DNA from 3 places in the Saccharococcus thermophilus genome. Region 3 is predicted to be linked to each of the others. Evidence: riboswitches for the same ligand, from Rfam matches in the RefSeq annotation. Region 3 holds a riboswitch; each other region holds the start of a gene.
What was found. Region 3 has a riboswitch for cobalamin ahead of BDD39_RS14385 (ribonucleoside-diphosphate reductase subunit alpha). Riboswitches for the same ligand answer to the same signal wherever they lie in the genome.
Positions count from the first base shown of each region.

Region 1: it holds a riboswitch for cobalamin, as region 3 does, so the genes downstream of both, BDD39_RS05355 ((2Fe-2S) ferredoxin domain-containing protein) here and BDD39_RS14385 (ribonucleoside-diphosphate reductase subunit alpha) in region 3, are expected to answer to the same signal.
Region 2: it holds a riboswitch for cobalamin, as region 3 does, so the genes downstream of both, BDD39_RS08645 (ABC transporter substrate-binding protein) here and BDD39_RS14385 (ribonucleoside-diphosphate reductase subunit alpha) in region 3, are expected to answer to the same signal.

Region 1 is NZ_JAASRS010000001.1:1,043,566-1,048,560, reverse strand. Features, by position in the region: gene BDD39_RS05375 (energy-coupling factor ABC transporter ATP-binding protein) at 1-25, opposite strand, end outside; gene cbiQ (cobalt ECF transporter T component CbiQ) at 43-759, opposite strand; gene BDD39_RS05365 (energy-coupling factor ABC transporter substrate-binding protein) at 756-1,040, opposite strand; gene BDD39_RS05360 (energy-coupling factor ABC transporter permease) at 1,044-1,784, opposite strand; gene BDD39_RS05355 ((2Fe-2S) ferredoxin domain-containing protein) at 1,781-2,179, opposite strand; cobalamin riboswitch at 2,305-2,496, opposite strand; gene rraA (ribonuclease E activity regulator RraA) at 2,556-3,041, opposite strand; tRNA gene BDD39_RS05345 (tRNA-Gln) at 3,143-3,214, opposite strand; partial or broken gene BDD39_RS16735 (IS200/IS605 family transposase) at 3,824-3,919, shown strand; gene BDD39_RS05340 (helix-turn-helix transcriptional regulator) at 4,003-4,464, opposite strand; gene BDD39_RS05335 (DNA topoisomerase III) at 4,661-4,995, opposite strand, start outside.
Region 2 is NZ_JAASRS010000001.1:1,670,023-1,675,017, forward strand. Features, by position in the region: gene BDD39_RS08640 (FecCD family ABC transporter permease) at 1-560, opposite strand, end outside; gene BDD39_RS08645 (ABC transporter substrate-binding protein) at 526-1,488, opposite strand; cobalamin riboswitch at 1,619-1,832, opposite strand; gene BDD39_RS08650 (PH domain-containing protein) at 1,958-2,572, opposite strand; gene nagE (N-acetylglucosamine-specific PTS transporter subunit IIBC) at 3,059-4,423, opposite strand; gene phnF (phosphonate metabolism transcriptional regulator PhnF) at 4,442-4,995, opposite strand, start outside.
Region 3 is NZ_JAASRS010000001.1:2,777,632-2,782,626, forward strand. Features, by position in the region: gene BDD39_RS14375 (carbon starvation CstA family protein) at 1-241, opposite strand, end outside; gene BDD39_RS14380 (hypothetical protein) at 571-1,032, shown strand; cobalamin riboswitch at 1,179-1,376, shown strand; gene BDD39_RS14385 (ribonucleoside-diphosphate reductase subunit alpha) at 1,505-3,790, shown strand; gene BDD39_RS14390 (ribonucleotide-diphosphate reductase subunit beta) at 3,802-4,842, shown strand; gene BDD39_RS14395 (YjbE family putative metal transport protein) at 4,857-4,995, opposite strand, start outside.

The DNA.
Region 1 (4,995 bases), 1.7 Mb from region 3:
AATATACTTCATCCATTTTCAGCATCTTCTGCTGCCCTCCTATCATCCAAGCCATAGAAGCAAACTTATGCCGATTGCCGCTTCCCACAGATAACGTTTATTTTTTTCGTTGTATGTTTCCATATGAACATAGACAATTTCATCGGAAACTCCTCGCGCCCATAAAGCAAGGCGCAACGCTTCATAGGAATGCCATATTTTCTGAAAAAGCTGGAACACCAACATCCCGCCATGCCGCCAATGGTTTCCCCCATTTCTCGCTTTCATTGCTACGTATAGCTCTTCCGCTACTTTCTCGAAAACAAATACAAACCGATACGTAAAAAATAACAACTCAATGATGATGGATGGTACTTTCATTCGCTTGAGCACATACAACATCTCTGGAAACGGAGTAGTCACTAGTAGGAAAAATAAACAAGACCAAGCTGCGACCGAACGAGATAGTAAAGACATCACAGTGGGAATGTGCGAACGATCAATAGAAACATGAAAAGAATTATCAATGGAAACGAGCAAAGCTGGAAAACTCATCACTAGAAACAATGACACGACTCCGAGGGCTTTGGCGTATACTGTCCACGAAACACGAGCATACCCGATAATCCACGCGGCAAGCCAAATCGTCATCATTACTTGCATTTTCCAACTACCTATCATGGCCATTATTAATAATATGAACGCAAATATCACTTTTTGTTCGGGACGTATTGTTCGCAGGCGGTTGTTGTAAGCGATTGTGTCAAACTGCCGGATCATTTTGATTCCTCTCTTCGGTTCTCCCGACCTTTATAGACGCCGATAATATAGCCAATAATACCGGCGCCGACCGCCGCTTGCACAGAAAACAGCAACGTTTGCACCTCTCCGCCTGGCGGCTCAAATATTGATTGCGCCCAAGGCTTATAATGAGGAGCAATCACCTGAATCGTTTTTTTCGCTCGGTCATCCGTGCCGCCAAAATTAGAGTGATGAATGAACAATAACGGCGTCGCTGCTAATAAAACAGCAAAAACGAGGAGAAAAAGACTTCTCTTCATTATCTACACTCCTCTCTCTAATTGACTTAGTTCCCGGCTGCTGTAAGTGGATAAGAAATTCCAAACGACGACCGTAAGCAACCCTTCTGTAATCGCCAATGGTATTTGCGTGACAGCGAAAATGCCGGCAAATTTGACAAACGAAGCGAAAACTCCGCCTGTCGCGTCCGGAAACGCCAACGCTAATTGCAAGGAGGTGACAACATATGTGGCTAAATCAGAGAAAAATGCAGCGAAAAAGATGGTCCAACGTCGCGGTATATTCCACTTTTTCCCTAAACAATAAATGCCGTACCCTACGATCGGACCGACGACTGCCATGGACATGGCATTCGCCCCTAATGTCGTCAATCCGCCATGTGCCAGCAATAACGCTTGAAACAGCAATACGATGCTTCCCATCACCACCATCGCCCATGGACCAAACAGCACCGCACCGAGACCGACCCCCGTTGGATGTGAGCTGCTTCCAGTAACGGATGGAATTTTTAAGGCGGACAGTACAAACGTAAATGCCCCCGACAGCGCAATGAGCAGCTTTAGTTCCGGATGCTCACGTGTAATCCGAATTAGTGAACGCATACCGATGATAAAAAACGGCAAAAACACTAGCCACCAAAAAATCACCCATCTGACAGGCAAAAATCCTTCCATAATATGCATCGCAAATGCCGATGAACTTTCAGAGAAAGTAAAATAGACAACTAATCCGAAAAGGAAAAGGGCAGCTCTCCATTTTTTCATACTTTCGTTCCTCCCATTGCTTTAGATAATTTCGAGATTCCTAGAGGGGCGTTTGATTGTTTTAACATCATCAATCCTTGCGTCCCTTCATAATGGTACGTTATCGTTTCTTCCAGCCATTCCCCATCTCGTAAATGCCTTCGTACAATCTCCCTTGCTTTTTTCGGCGTCACACCGTTGTACCATACGCCTTCAGGGTAAACGATGACTACACACGCGTCTTGGCAACGACCATTGCAGCGAGTCCGCGTCGTATGTACAATGCCATCTAACTCCAACAGTGCGATTTCTTCACGGATGGCAAGCGTTACTTCCTCTCCCTCTTTACGCATACAGCTGCCTCCGTTGCAAATCAGCACATGATGTTTCATTCCGATTAAATTCCATGTTGTCATGTTGAGTCTCTCCTTTTTTGCAAAATAAAAAGCACCTCTATACGCAGAGGTGCAGAAAAATGCATACAAATATAGCCAAAAAAGTATACTATTCTCCCGCACGTCTACCTATAATCCCGTAGGTATCCGTCCGAACAAATAAGGCAGGTCTCCTGACTTAGGATCATCGCTTTGTTGCGCCTTCCCGAAGTTTCCTTCAGTGACATGATGCAACAAAGCTCCCCATCACAGTGGCGGGTACCGTGACGGATTTTCACCGTACTTCCCTTTTAAGCCAATTCTCTAATGAGAAAGGCACCTTATTTGTTTGGCATATAATGTCGATTTTTCATGGAACATTCCTGTTATTAATAGTAGTACAAATTTTCAAATATCGTCAACTACTTTTTTTCAATAAGTCCGTTTTCGCCAATACAATCCCGTCTTGATCAGCGTACACATAAGCACCTGGCTCCCAACGAACGCCGCCAAATTCAAGCGCGACATCCCGTTTTCCTTTCCCTTCTTTTTTGCTTTTCACCGGGCATGTACCGATAGCCATGACGCCAAGCGGCATGTTAGCGATTTCCGCAGAATCGCGAATGCATCCGTGAATAATCACCCCGGCAAGCCCGCGCTCGCAAGCGATCTGGGCAAGACGGTCTCCAAGTAACGCGCAATTGCGCGAACCTTTTCCGTCAACGACCAATACGGTGCCTGCCGGAACAGTTTCGAGCGCCTCGCGGACGAGTACGTTATCCTCGAACACCTCAACGGTCGCAATCGGTCCGGAAAATTCTTTTTTGCCGCCGTATGATTGGAGCGGCAATTGGCAAACTTGCAGTTCACTTAAAAATTCATCGCATAAATCAGCTGTTTTCATCACAATTCCCTCCTTGCTACGTCTTATATTTGACATATTTGTCGAAACTCCTTCTTTTTCCACAAAAAAACAGACAAGCGACATTGCTTGTCTGCTAGAGACTGGGCTAGCTGGATTCGAACCAGCGCATCACGGAGTCAAAGTCCGTTGCCTTACCGCTTGGCTATAGCCCAACGATATAAATACGCTAAAATGCCGTAAAAGTCTGTAGTTTTATGTATCAAATACGAGCACGTAACGATCTACCTAGCACTATCATGAATAGCTGATTACCTATTTATGATCTTTCGACCATAAATAAGCAGTTCACCACCCATGATAATGGTTCGTTCAACCGTATAAAATACCTATACACCCATATACAACCTCTCGGCTGTATATGACCGTTAACTTAATTGAGTCGTTTACTCAACAAAGTCTGCGGCACTTTATACGATCTTCGCTCGACCCTATACGATAAATTGGGACCTTATTGCAATAATATCTTTGCTAGAGATACGACTGCAATAAAGCCTTTCTCTACCGTATAGAATCTTCCCTCCGACTGCACACAAACCATCATGACCTGTATACAATCTTTGGCCGACCTATATACACCCGAAAGAGCATATATAAATCTGGGCTCAACCGTTACGTACCCGTTACCTATATCATGAGCAAATTCATTCAAATATATACGTAAGTAAAATTTAATATAGCTGTAAAAAATTATTTAATTCAACCGGTTGAAATGGGAGTAATTAAACTGCCTTCCTACCGATTTTCCATCTGGCATCATGGCCAAAGTGAAAGGAATGACTTCTCGGATTTTAAGGAAATAATTCCCCCATCTTGCTCATTTGCCTAGTCTATGGACACGTTCATTCTTTGTTAGCACCGAAGAAAACGAAGCAAAACCATCAAACGATATGTGGAAGAACAAAAAAACAAGATAGCGGGCAAGGCATCCATATCAATAGAGCTACATTTTTGCCGCCCGCGCCAATTCCTCGAGCCGCCTTAGCGCCTCCTCTTTGTCAAAAGAACTGTACCAACGGTCATCATATATATCTAAAATGCGGTAATGCTTGCTGATGAGATTTTGCTGGAGGCGAAACGGCCCCATGCGTTTAATCTCTTTCCACCATACTTTTCCGCCGAACGTTTTTCCTTTCGGCGCATCAATTTCTTCATGGGCGATCGTTTCAATCACTTCAAGCGGGCTATCGCCAAGCACCGATTCGATAATTTCGCTATCACGGAATAGTGCGCATAGCGCGACGACTTGCGTCCAGTTCGCCTGCGTCCGCCCTTTTTCAATTTGCACGAGCGTTTTTTTCGAAATCCCTAACACTTCTGCCATCTTATCTTGCGTATACCCTTTTTCGACGCGAATTAACTTCATTTTACTGGAGAGAAGATCGATTACTTCTTGTTTATCCATTGTTCTCCCTTCTTTTGTTTACATAATATAATTAATGTTACTTTATAATTTTTCCTTACAAGGGTAATATTACAATTTTTGGCTCTATTCGTAAATATCCTAATTGCCATCTTCTAGTTTTATCGATTATAATGGCAAAAAATACGAAGGGAGAAACAAAATTGCTACAAATCGTACAATACAATGAGGAAGGAGATTATTTTTTCGGAAACGAAAACGTTATTTTTTTCTCCTTTTCATCCCACACTAACACCGCATCAAACGTTTTCTCCCCTTTTTTAAACCCTTTAATGATGTTCGTTTTGCCGTGCTCGAGCAGTTTTCTCACATTCGCTTGCGAAATCGTTTTGCCGAGAATTTTTTTCGAAATCGTAAACGAGCATTTCGTTTTGGCATAATTGGCGCAGCCGTAAAATGTCCCTTTGTCAATGACCGTTCCGCCGCACAGCTTGCAGGTGCCGACCGGTTTTCCTAACGTCGCTTTCGATGTGGTGCGTTGAATCGATGCTGTATCGAGTCCGGCAAAGTTCC
Region 2 (4,995 bases), 1.1 Mb from region 3:
AGCGCAATCATCAAAGAAATAAGGGCGCTGAAAAACGCGCCAAAGATAATCCCGGCCAAAATGATCGTCTCCACCGACATTTGTCGCTCCACTGCCCTTGTAAATAAAAGCACAAGCGCGAGCGTCGCCAGACCGAATAAAATGCTGACAATCGGCAAAGTAAACGTGCCAAAGAGCGGCAGTTGAATACCGAAAAAAATAACGATCACCGCACCGACGGAAGCGCCGGATGACACGCCGAGCGTATACGGATCGGCAAGCGCATTTTTTAACAGCCCTTGAAACGCCGCGCCCGCAACCGCTAGCGACGCGCCGACAAGAAATGCGAGCACCACACGCGGAAGGCGGATCGCCATCACGATCTGCACGAGATCATCGGGAACATCGCCGGGCAGCGGCAACCCAAACCAGGCCGAAAAAAGGATCTTGATAATAGTAGAAAAGGGAATCGATAACGAACCTATCGATATCCCTAATAAAAGCGAGACCGCCGCAATCGTTACAGCAATGATATACATCGATGCATTACTTAAAGATTTTCGGGTAAATGACTTTTGCAAGTTCCTCTACTCCTTCAACGAGACGCGGGCCCGGACGGCTGACTAAATCGGTATTGACATCATATACCCGCTTGTTTTTTACCGCTGGAACATCTTTCCACGCTGCGCGCCCTAACACCTGTTTCGCTCCGCCGTAGGTAGTAATAATCACATCCGGCTTGTATGCCACCGCTTTTTCCTCCGTCACCATCGGCCATCCTTCCAGGCCGCCGGCGACGTTTTTCGCCGAAATGGTCTGAAGCATCTCATCCATAAACGTTCCTTTTCCGGCCGTATAAATTTGCGGCGGAGGCGATACTTCCACCCATACTTTCACTTGTTCTTCCGGCTTAATTTGTTTAGCCTTCTCTTTTATTTCTTCGAGTTTCGTTTTCATATTGTTGATAATTTCTTGCGCTTTATCGGCGGTTCCGGTTGCCTTACCAACCAATTCGATCGAATGGTATACATCAGCAAACGATTTCGCGTCATTGACCACAAGCACCGTAATGCCCGCATCTTTTAATTGCTGAATTCCATCTTTCGAGCTATGTACGCTAGACGCATGGGCAAGTACTAAATCCGGCTTCAACGAAATAACTTTTTCTACATTAAACTCCATGCCGCCGATTTTTGCTTTCTTTTTCACATCCTCCGGATAGTTGTCAAAATCGCTGACGCCAACGATTTTGTCGCCTAATCCTAACGCATAGGCAATTTCCGTGTTGCTTGGGATTAAGGAAACGATTTTTTGCGGTCTGGACTTAATCGTCACTTCTTCCCCTAATCCATCTTTCACCGTTACCGGAAACGCGGCTTGCGTTTGTTCCGTTTTTGTTGCTTCTTTTTTCGCAGGCGCTTTGCTTTCGTTTGCCCCATTGCATCCGAACAATAGGCCGAATGTGAGGACGACGACAAGCAGCGCGATGTACTGTTTCCACTTTCTCATTGCTGTTCCCCCTTTTTACAATAGAAATAAAAAAACTCATTCCAAATTGGAATGAGTAAGAAACGGCAATATGTATGCACAAAGGCAGCCACCGTTGCCGCTTCCTACTCTCACCCCCCGAAGATTAGGAAACGCACAAGCAGGCAAGGCAGGTCTACTGACTCATGCTTCATCCTACTCTGAACCTTCCCATACGGCAAACGGCGCTTGCCATCGTACCGTACAGTGGCGATTTCATTTCGTCCGCATTTACAGTTGCGGGGACAGTTCTGGACTTTCACCAGATTCCCTATTAAGCCGTGCGGAGCGAATCGCTCCATTGGCACCTTGCTGCGAATGTATGAAATTGTCGAACAATTGACAGTTATAATATTAAAGGATTAGAAAAACTTTGGCAATAAAAAAATGAAAGTTTCATTGATTTTAAGGTATATAAAAATCCCCCGATAGCGGGAGACAAAGGAACAGCTCAATTGTTAATATAGCGTTCAAACACAAAGCCGAAGTCTTTTACCGTATATTTTGTTTTCGCGTCAACAAGCCATTGAAACGCGAGTTCGTTCACCGCCTTGAAATCGGCAAAGAAATTATTGGTGTCACTTTTCACGCGCCCGAATACGTTCGCGGTCAATTCCAAACTTTTATGCGCGTACTCCAGCTTCGTTTCGTTTTCATGGCAAAGCTCGGCGATGGCGAGCAGCGATTTATATAAATCTTTCAGCTCTTCTAAATGCTTTTTATGGACGTCAATCGAATAGTCATGGGCGCCGATTTTAAACTTAATCTCCACGTCTAAATCGACCGTGCCCGCTGTCTCGAGCGACACGTCGGAAATCGGATGTTTGTAATAATCATAGCGGCGCAATACGCGCTTTTTGCTGGTCGCGCTCGTGCCATCCAAATGAATCAGCGCTTTATTGGTAAAGCAATACTCATCCGACTTCGATTTAATTAAGAAATAAATCTTTTCCCCATCTTCATGCATTACGTAATCATCGGCATCAGCTTTATCGTAGTTTTCCGGCTTAATGACCGAGCCGATATCGCTTAATCCAAGCACATCGGCGGCGACTTTTCCGAACATCGCATAACTCCTCTCATTTTTCATGATTATTTTTTTGCGAGAAACAAACCTCGCAAATGATTGTCCCTTCTTGCCTAAGGAAAGCCTGTATTTCTACCATTCCTCTGTACGACGGGTACCTCATGCGCACATAGATCGGCTCATTTTTTTCAATCGGCTTCCCGCAGACGGAACAAGTTGGGGGCCGGGAAAACATATGATTTTCTCCTTTCTATCTCCTTTCTATAAAGATATACGTAACCAAGGAATGACAAGTTTCATTTATGGCATAAAAATGTCGCTCATTTTATCGCAGCGGCGATCTCGCCATGCGAATCCGTTTTGCCTCCTGTAATGATTCTTGTGTCGCCATTCTTCCTTTTGACAGCGAAGTGAAGTCTAGCAACCGTTTCATTAGTGAATTCCCCCCTTGATCTACCATATATATAGAATAAAAGTTCCAGCTCTTCTCTGCGAACGAAAAGAGCTGGAACACTTTTCTCTTGGTTATAGCTTTCTCAGCTCGTTGGCGACAAACTCGACATCCGTGCCGACAACGACCTGCACATCCGTTTGATTGAGGCGGATGACTCCTTTTGCCCCTAAACGTTTCAGCTCCTCCTCATTGACTTTGGATATGTCATTCACTTTTAAACGCAGGCGGGTCACACAGTTGTCGATCTGGATGAGGTTATCTTTACCTCCCAGCGCTTCCATATACTTCACCGCAACATCATTATAGCTGCCGCCTGTTTTCGCTGCGCCGCTTTCCGTAAACTCTCCTGCGATTTCTTCACGGCCCGGCGTTTTTAAATCTAATTTGACAATCAAGAAATAGAACACAACGAAATAAATGATGGCATAAATAATTCCTTGCACGATTAATAGATACGGTTTTTTCGCAATTCCATAGTTTAAGAAAAAGTCAATCGCACCGGCCGAAAACGTAAACCCGTGGTGGACGCCGAGCGCTGTTGCGATCGCCAACGAAAGGCCCGTTAATACAGCGTGAACGACATAAAGCAATGGCGATAAAAACATAAACAAAAACTCAATCGGTTCGGTAATTCCCGTTAAAAACGAGGTCAGCGCCACGCCAAGAAGCGCCCCTGCCACTTCTTTCCGCCGCTCTTTTTTCGCAGCCGCAATCATCGCAATAGCCGCGGCTGGAAGGCCAAACATCATAATCGGGAAAAATCCCGCCATGAAAATGCCGGCATTCGGGTCCCCGGCAAAAAAGCGGCTTAAGTCCCCTGTTTTGCCGTTATACTCGCCAAAAACAAACCAGACAAAGTTGTTCAGTACATGGTGCAACCCAAGCGGAATTAACAAGCGGTTTAACAAACCAAAAATACCAGCTCCAATCGCCCCGGCACCGACAATCCATTTGCCGATTGCGTTAATCATATCTTGGATCGGCGGCCATACATATCCAAAGATAAGTGCCAATATAAGCATGACAAACGAGGTCACAATCGGGACAAACCGTCTGCCTCCGAAAAATCCAAGCCAATCCGGCAGTTTGATATTATGATAGCGGTTATACAGCAACCCAGCAATGACACCCGAAATGATTCCGCCTAGCACGGACATATTAATATGTTTATCAATGGCAGTGGCCCCTTGGGTTAACACATAGTAGCCAATCGCCCCGGCCAGCGCCGCCGCGCCGTTTCCATCTTTCGCGAACCCGACGGCAACCCCAATCGCAAAAATGAGAGGCAAGTTCGCAAAAACAGCATTCCCCGTCGCGGCGATAAATGGAATATTGAATAAATCTGGCTGTCCTAAACGAAGCAATAACCCCGCTGCCGGCAGGACGGCAATCGGCAACATTAACGCTTTTCCGAGCCTCTGTAAAAATCCTAACATTAAAATTCCCCCTCTTTATTATTTGGAGCGTTCCATCTCAATCGTGAATTTGTAGCGGTCACCACGGTAAACCGATTTGACGATTTCTAACGGTCGGCCGTCATTTAAATAACTGCGCCGCTGCATCACTAGCACCGGAGCGCCTTCTTTGATTTGCAGCAGCTCGGACTCCATTTTGCGGGCGACGGACGCTTCGATGACTTGAATGCCGGACTGAATCGACAATCCTAATTCATTTTCAATAAATTCATAAACAGAACCGCTTACCACTTCGCGGGTTAAATCAGGAACAAGCGCGCATGGAATGTATAATGTTTCGAGCGCCATCGGCAGCCCATCGGCAAGGCGGACGCGGCGAATTTCATAAAGATCCGCCCCTTTGCGGACGTCGAGCAGCTGCGCTAGCGACGGGCTGGCAGGAACGATATGGAAATCTAGCAAGGTTGTTCCCGGTTCCATGCCGCGCACGCGCATATCTTCGGAAAAGCTCGTCAATCCTTTCAGCGGCTGTTCGATTTTCATCGCGGCGACGAACGTGCCTTTGCCCCGCTTTCTGACTAAATATCCGTCAT
Region 3 (4,995 bases):
CATAATCTTTTCCGTCGTTAAATATCTCGGCAGGCGTTTTGCGATTGTCATCGAGCTCAAATACTTTGCGGGCGATAAACTTGCTATAAAAACGGTATGCTACCGCATACGTACATACAGCGGCAACAATCAGCCAAATCGCATTAACCGTTTCGCCACGGCTTAATGCGAGGACCGCAAACCCTGCTGCTCCAAGTACAGAAATAAGACCCCAAAGCAAAACGGATTTAAGCCCCTTCACATTTTTTCCCCCTTTGTTGTTTATTAAAATTCATTACATTAATATTATATTAATTATTCTGAAAAATTTAAAGAATATTTTTGGATTTACGCTAACCAATAATATAATGGACAAGCATTTCATGCCATAAATCCATATATTTACAAAAAGTAAGAAACATTCGCTTTATTATTATTTAAAAAAAGCATAAAATCACGTTTTTTTGCTAAATAATGTAATTAAAGTAAACATTAAGGGTATGGAAGTTTCGTTTTTGCTTCGTTTTTTTTCGTCGCAATAACAAACAATGCGACATTCGAACAAATTATTTTAGTAAAGGGTTAGAAAACGTGAAAGCAATGGAACGGTTGTTATGGAGCATTGCCCTGCCTGGATTTGGGCAACTTTTAAACAGAAAATATTTTAAAGGCACTTTATTTATCTTTTTGGAGTTTCTTATTAACATGCAATCGCGGTTTAATGAGGCCATCCGGTTAAGTTTTTTAGGGAATACTCATGAGGCCGCCAACATCATTGACTTTCAATGGCTCATGTTTTATCCATGTTTATATTTTTACGCGATGTGGGATGCGTTCAAAGATGCGGGCGGAGGGCAAACCCCTTACTCGTTCCTGCCGTTTGTGTTTTCCGCCTATTTCGTTACCGTCGGCTTGATGCTTTCATCAAGCGTCACATTTTTGGGCATATTTTTCGGTCCTATTTGGCTGCCGATGCTGTTTGTCATTCCCGGGATATGCATCGGGCGGCTGCTTCAAATTTTATTGCTAAAATTCCATCCCCCGCGCCAATGAGAAATGCTTGGACAACGAAACAGCATTTCTCATTTTTCTTTTCGCCGTAAAATCATAGTTGAATTTTCCAGCGTTTTATTATATGCTTATACCAACAATAACAAAATACTATATATTGTGTTTTTTGTTTAACAAGCAACTATATATAGTGAAACCACAAGCAATGGTGTCCGTTCGGACTTAATAGGGAATCTGGTGCGAATCCAGAACTGCCCCCGCAACTGTATGTGCGGACGAAATGGAACATCCACTGTATGCGCAAGCTCGTTTGGGCGCGCGTATGGGAAGGATCCAAAGTAGGAAGAAGCACGAGTCAGGAGACCTGCCTTGCTTGGTTGCGTTTCATGTTCTCCGGGGTGCGAGAAGATGAAACGATGGTGGAAAAGGGCTTCACCTCCCCTTTTTATGCTGTCGTTTCATCCACTCGTTGACCCGAGTGGATTTTTTTATGGACGACAAGGAGGAGAAAACGATGGCGTTGCAAACAAGCAATACGATGATTACGAAAGAAAATGGACAAGCCGAGCCATTTTCCCGCGAGAAACTTATTTCCTTTATCCGCCGCACGACAAGCGATTTTCCGCACTTACGGACAGATGGCTATATCGAACGCATCATCCGTGTGATCGAACATAAAGAGGCCATTTCTGTCGAGCAGTTCTTTCATTATCTCATACTCGAGGGGCTTTCCTATATTAGCGAAACGGAACCGGAATGGACGTTTGTCTGCGCCCGCATTTATTTAAAACAATTATATAAAGAAGCGGCAAAGCAGCGCGGATACGACGAAGCTCAACGTTACGGCAGCCTTTATGATTTAATTGCTGCACTTGTCGAAAAGGGAGTGTATCATCGTTTCCTTTTGGAAAATTATACGAAAGAAGAAATCACGGAACTCGCCAAACTCATCGATCCGGAAAAAGACAAGCTGTTTACCTATATCGGCTTGCGCACACTCGCCGATCGCTACCTTGCTCGCGACTACGAACGCAACTTGTATGAGCTTCCGCAAGAGCGGTTTCTCATCATCGCGATGACGCTAATGGCCAAAGAGCCAAAGCAGCGCCGTTTTGCCCTTATCCAAGAAGCGTACTGGGCGTTAAGCAACTTGTACATGACCGTTGCCACACCGACTTTGGCAAACGCCGGCAAAAGCTGCGGACAACTGTCGAGCTGCTTTGTCGATACGGTCGATGACAGCCTGCAGGGCATTTACGACAGCAATACCGACATCGCCAACCTTTCAAAATCGGGCGGCGGAATCGGCGTCTATCTCGGCAAAATCAGAAGCCGCGGCAGCGACATCAAGGGCTTTAAAGGCGTTTCCTCCGGCGTGATTCCATGGATGAAACAGCTTAATAACACCGCCGTCAGCGTCGATCAATTAGGGCAGCGCAAAGGCGCTATTTCCGTTTATTTAGACGTCTGGCATAAAGACATTTTTGCTTTTTTGGATGCGAAATTAAATAACGGCGATGAACGAATGAGAACGCACGATTTATTTACGGGGGTCTGCATCCCGGATTTATTTATGGAGCAAGTCGAAAAACGCGGCGATTGGTATTTGTTTGACCCGCATGAAGTGCGCAAAGTGATGGGATTTAGCCTTGAGGACTTTTACGATGAAGAAAAAGGGCGCGGCAGCTTCCGCGAAAAATATTGGCAATGCGTTCATGAAGAGCGGCTTTCAAAAGAAAAAGTGCCGGCGATTGAAATAATGAAAAGCATCATGCGCAGCCAATTGGAATCGGGCACACCGTTTATGTTTTACCGCGACGAAGTAAACCGGAAAAACCCGAACGCGCATCTCGGCATGATTTACTGCAGCAACCTTTGCACGGAAATCGCGCAAAATCAAAGCCCGACCGTTGTCGAAAAGCAATATACGAAAGACGGAAAAATTATCATTGAGAAAATCCCCGGCGATTTCGTCGTCTGCAACTTGTCGTCGATTAACCTTGCCCGCGCCGTTACCGACAACGTGCTTGAGCGGCTCATCCCGATTCAAATGCGCATGCTTGATAACGTCATTGACTTAAACAGCATCCCTGTCCTGCAAGCGCAGCTGACGAATCAAAAATACCGCGCCGTCGGACTCGGCACGTTCGGCTGGCACCATTTGCTCGCATTAAAAGGCATGCGCTGGGAATCGGAAGAAGCGGTCGAATATGCCAACAAGCTGTACGAAAAAATCGCCTATTTAGCGATCCAAGCAAGCATGGAATTGGCGAAGGAAAAAGGCAGTTATCCCGCATTTCCAGGCTCCGATTGGCAGACGGGCGCCTATTTTGACAAGCGCGGCTACCGCCGCAACGACAACGTCGACTGGGACACGCTGAAACAACAAGTCGCCAAACACGGCATGCGCAACGGTTACGTCCTGGCGGTCGCGCCAAACGCTTCAACCTCGATTATCGCCGGCAGCACCGCGAGCATCGACCCGATCTTTTTAAAAGTGTACGCGGAAGAAAAGAAAGATTACAAAATTCCGGTCACGGTACCTGATTTAAATGAAAAAACAACATGGTACTATAAATCGGCGTACCATATCGACCAGCATTGGAGCATCAAGCAGAACGCAGCACGCCAACGCCATATCGACCAGGCGATTTCATTCAACTTTTATGTCATGAACACGATTAAAGCGAAAGAACTGTTAGACCTTCATCTCACCGCCTGGAAGTCGGGACTAAAAACAACGTATTACGTCCGTTCCACTTCCAGCGCGATCGATGAATGCGAATCCTGCGCAAGTTAAGGGGGAAAAACATGGTACATGCATTAACAAAAAGAGTCATCATGGATCCGGAAGCACCCAACCGCTCAACGCGAATCATTAACGGCAAAAGCTCAAACGTCTTAAATTGGGATGATATCGCATATCCTTGGGCTTACGCCAAATATAAACGGATGCTGGCAAACTTTTGGACGCCGTTTGAAATCAATATGTCGCAAGATGTCAAGCAATTTCCATTGCTATCCGAGCGCGAACAAGACGCGTTTTTGAAAATTATCGGCCTGCTCGCCCTGCTTGACAGCATTCAAACGGACTACGCCGGCAGAGTCGCCGATTATATTACCGATTCAAGCATTAACGCGCTCATGATCATGCTTGCCCAGCAAGAAGTTATTCATAACCATTCGTATTCTTACGTGCTTTCGAGCCTTGTGCCGAAAAGCAAACAGGACGAAGTATTTGAATTTTGGCGGAACGAGCCGATTTTGCGCAAACGAAACGATTTTGTCACAAACGGCTACAAATCGTTTGCCGAAAATCCGAACGTGGAAAACTTGTTAAAATCGATTGTCTATGACGTGATTTTAGAAGGATTGTTTTTCTACTCCGGCTTTGCTTTCTTTTACAATTTGGCGCGCAATCAAAAAATGGTCGCGACAAGCACGATGATTAATTATATCAATCGGGACGAGCATATTCATGTCGACCTGTTCGCCAAAATTTTTAAAGAAGTGCTGAACGAATACCCGGAATACAATACACCGGAACTTGCCCAATTTGTGCGAGAAACGTTCATCAAAGCAGCGGATCTGGAAATCGAATGGGCCAATCATATCATCGGCAACGATATTGATGGCATTGATATGCATGATTTGAGCGCCTACATCAAGTTTTACGCTAACGTCCGCGCCCATCAGCTTGGCTTTAACCGTCCGTTTGACGGCTATCGAACAAATCCATTGCGCTGGATTAAAGCGTATGAAGAAGTCGACCTCGGAAAATCGGATTTCTTTGAACAAAAATCACGGCAATATACAAAAGTGAATATCGATAACGGATTTGATGAGTTATAAGCAAATGCCGCCAATCATCCGTTGGCGGCTTTTGTTTCTAATTTGTTTTCACTCTTCTTCTTTTTTAACGTGCCAGCGGCAATCACCCCAGCGATAACAAGAACTTCAAATCCGTATTTTACAACCGGATTGGCAAAGTACTGATCTAAAAAC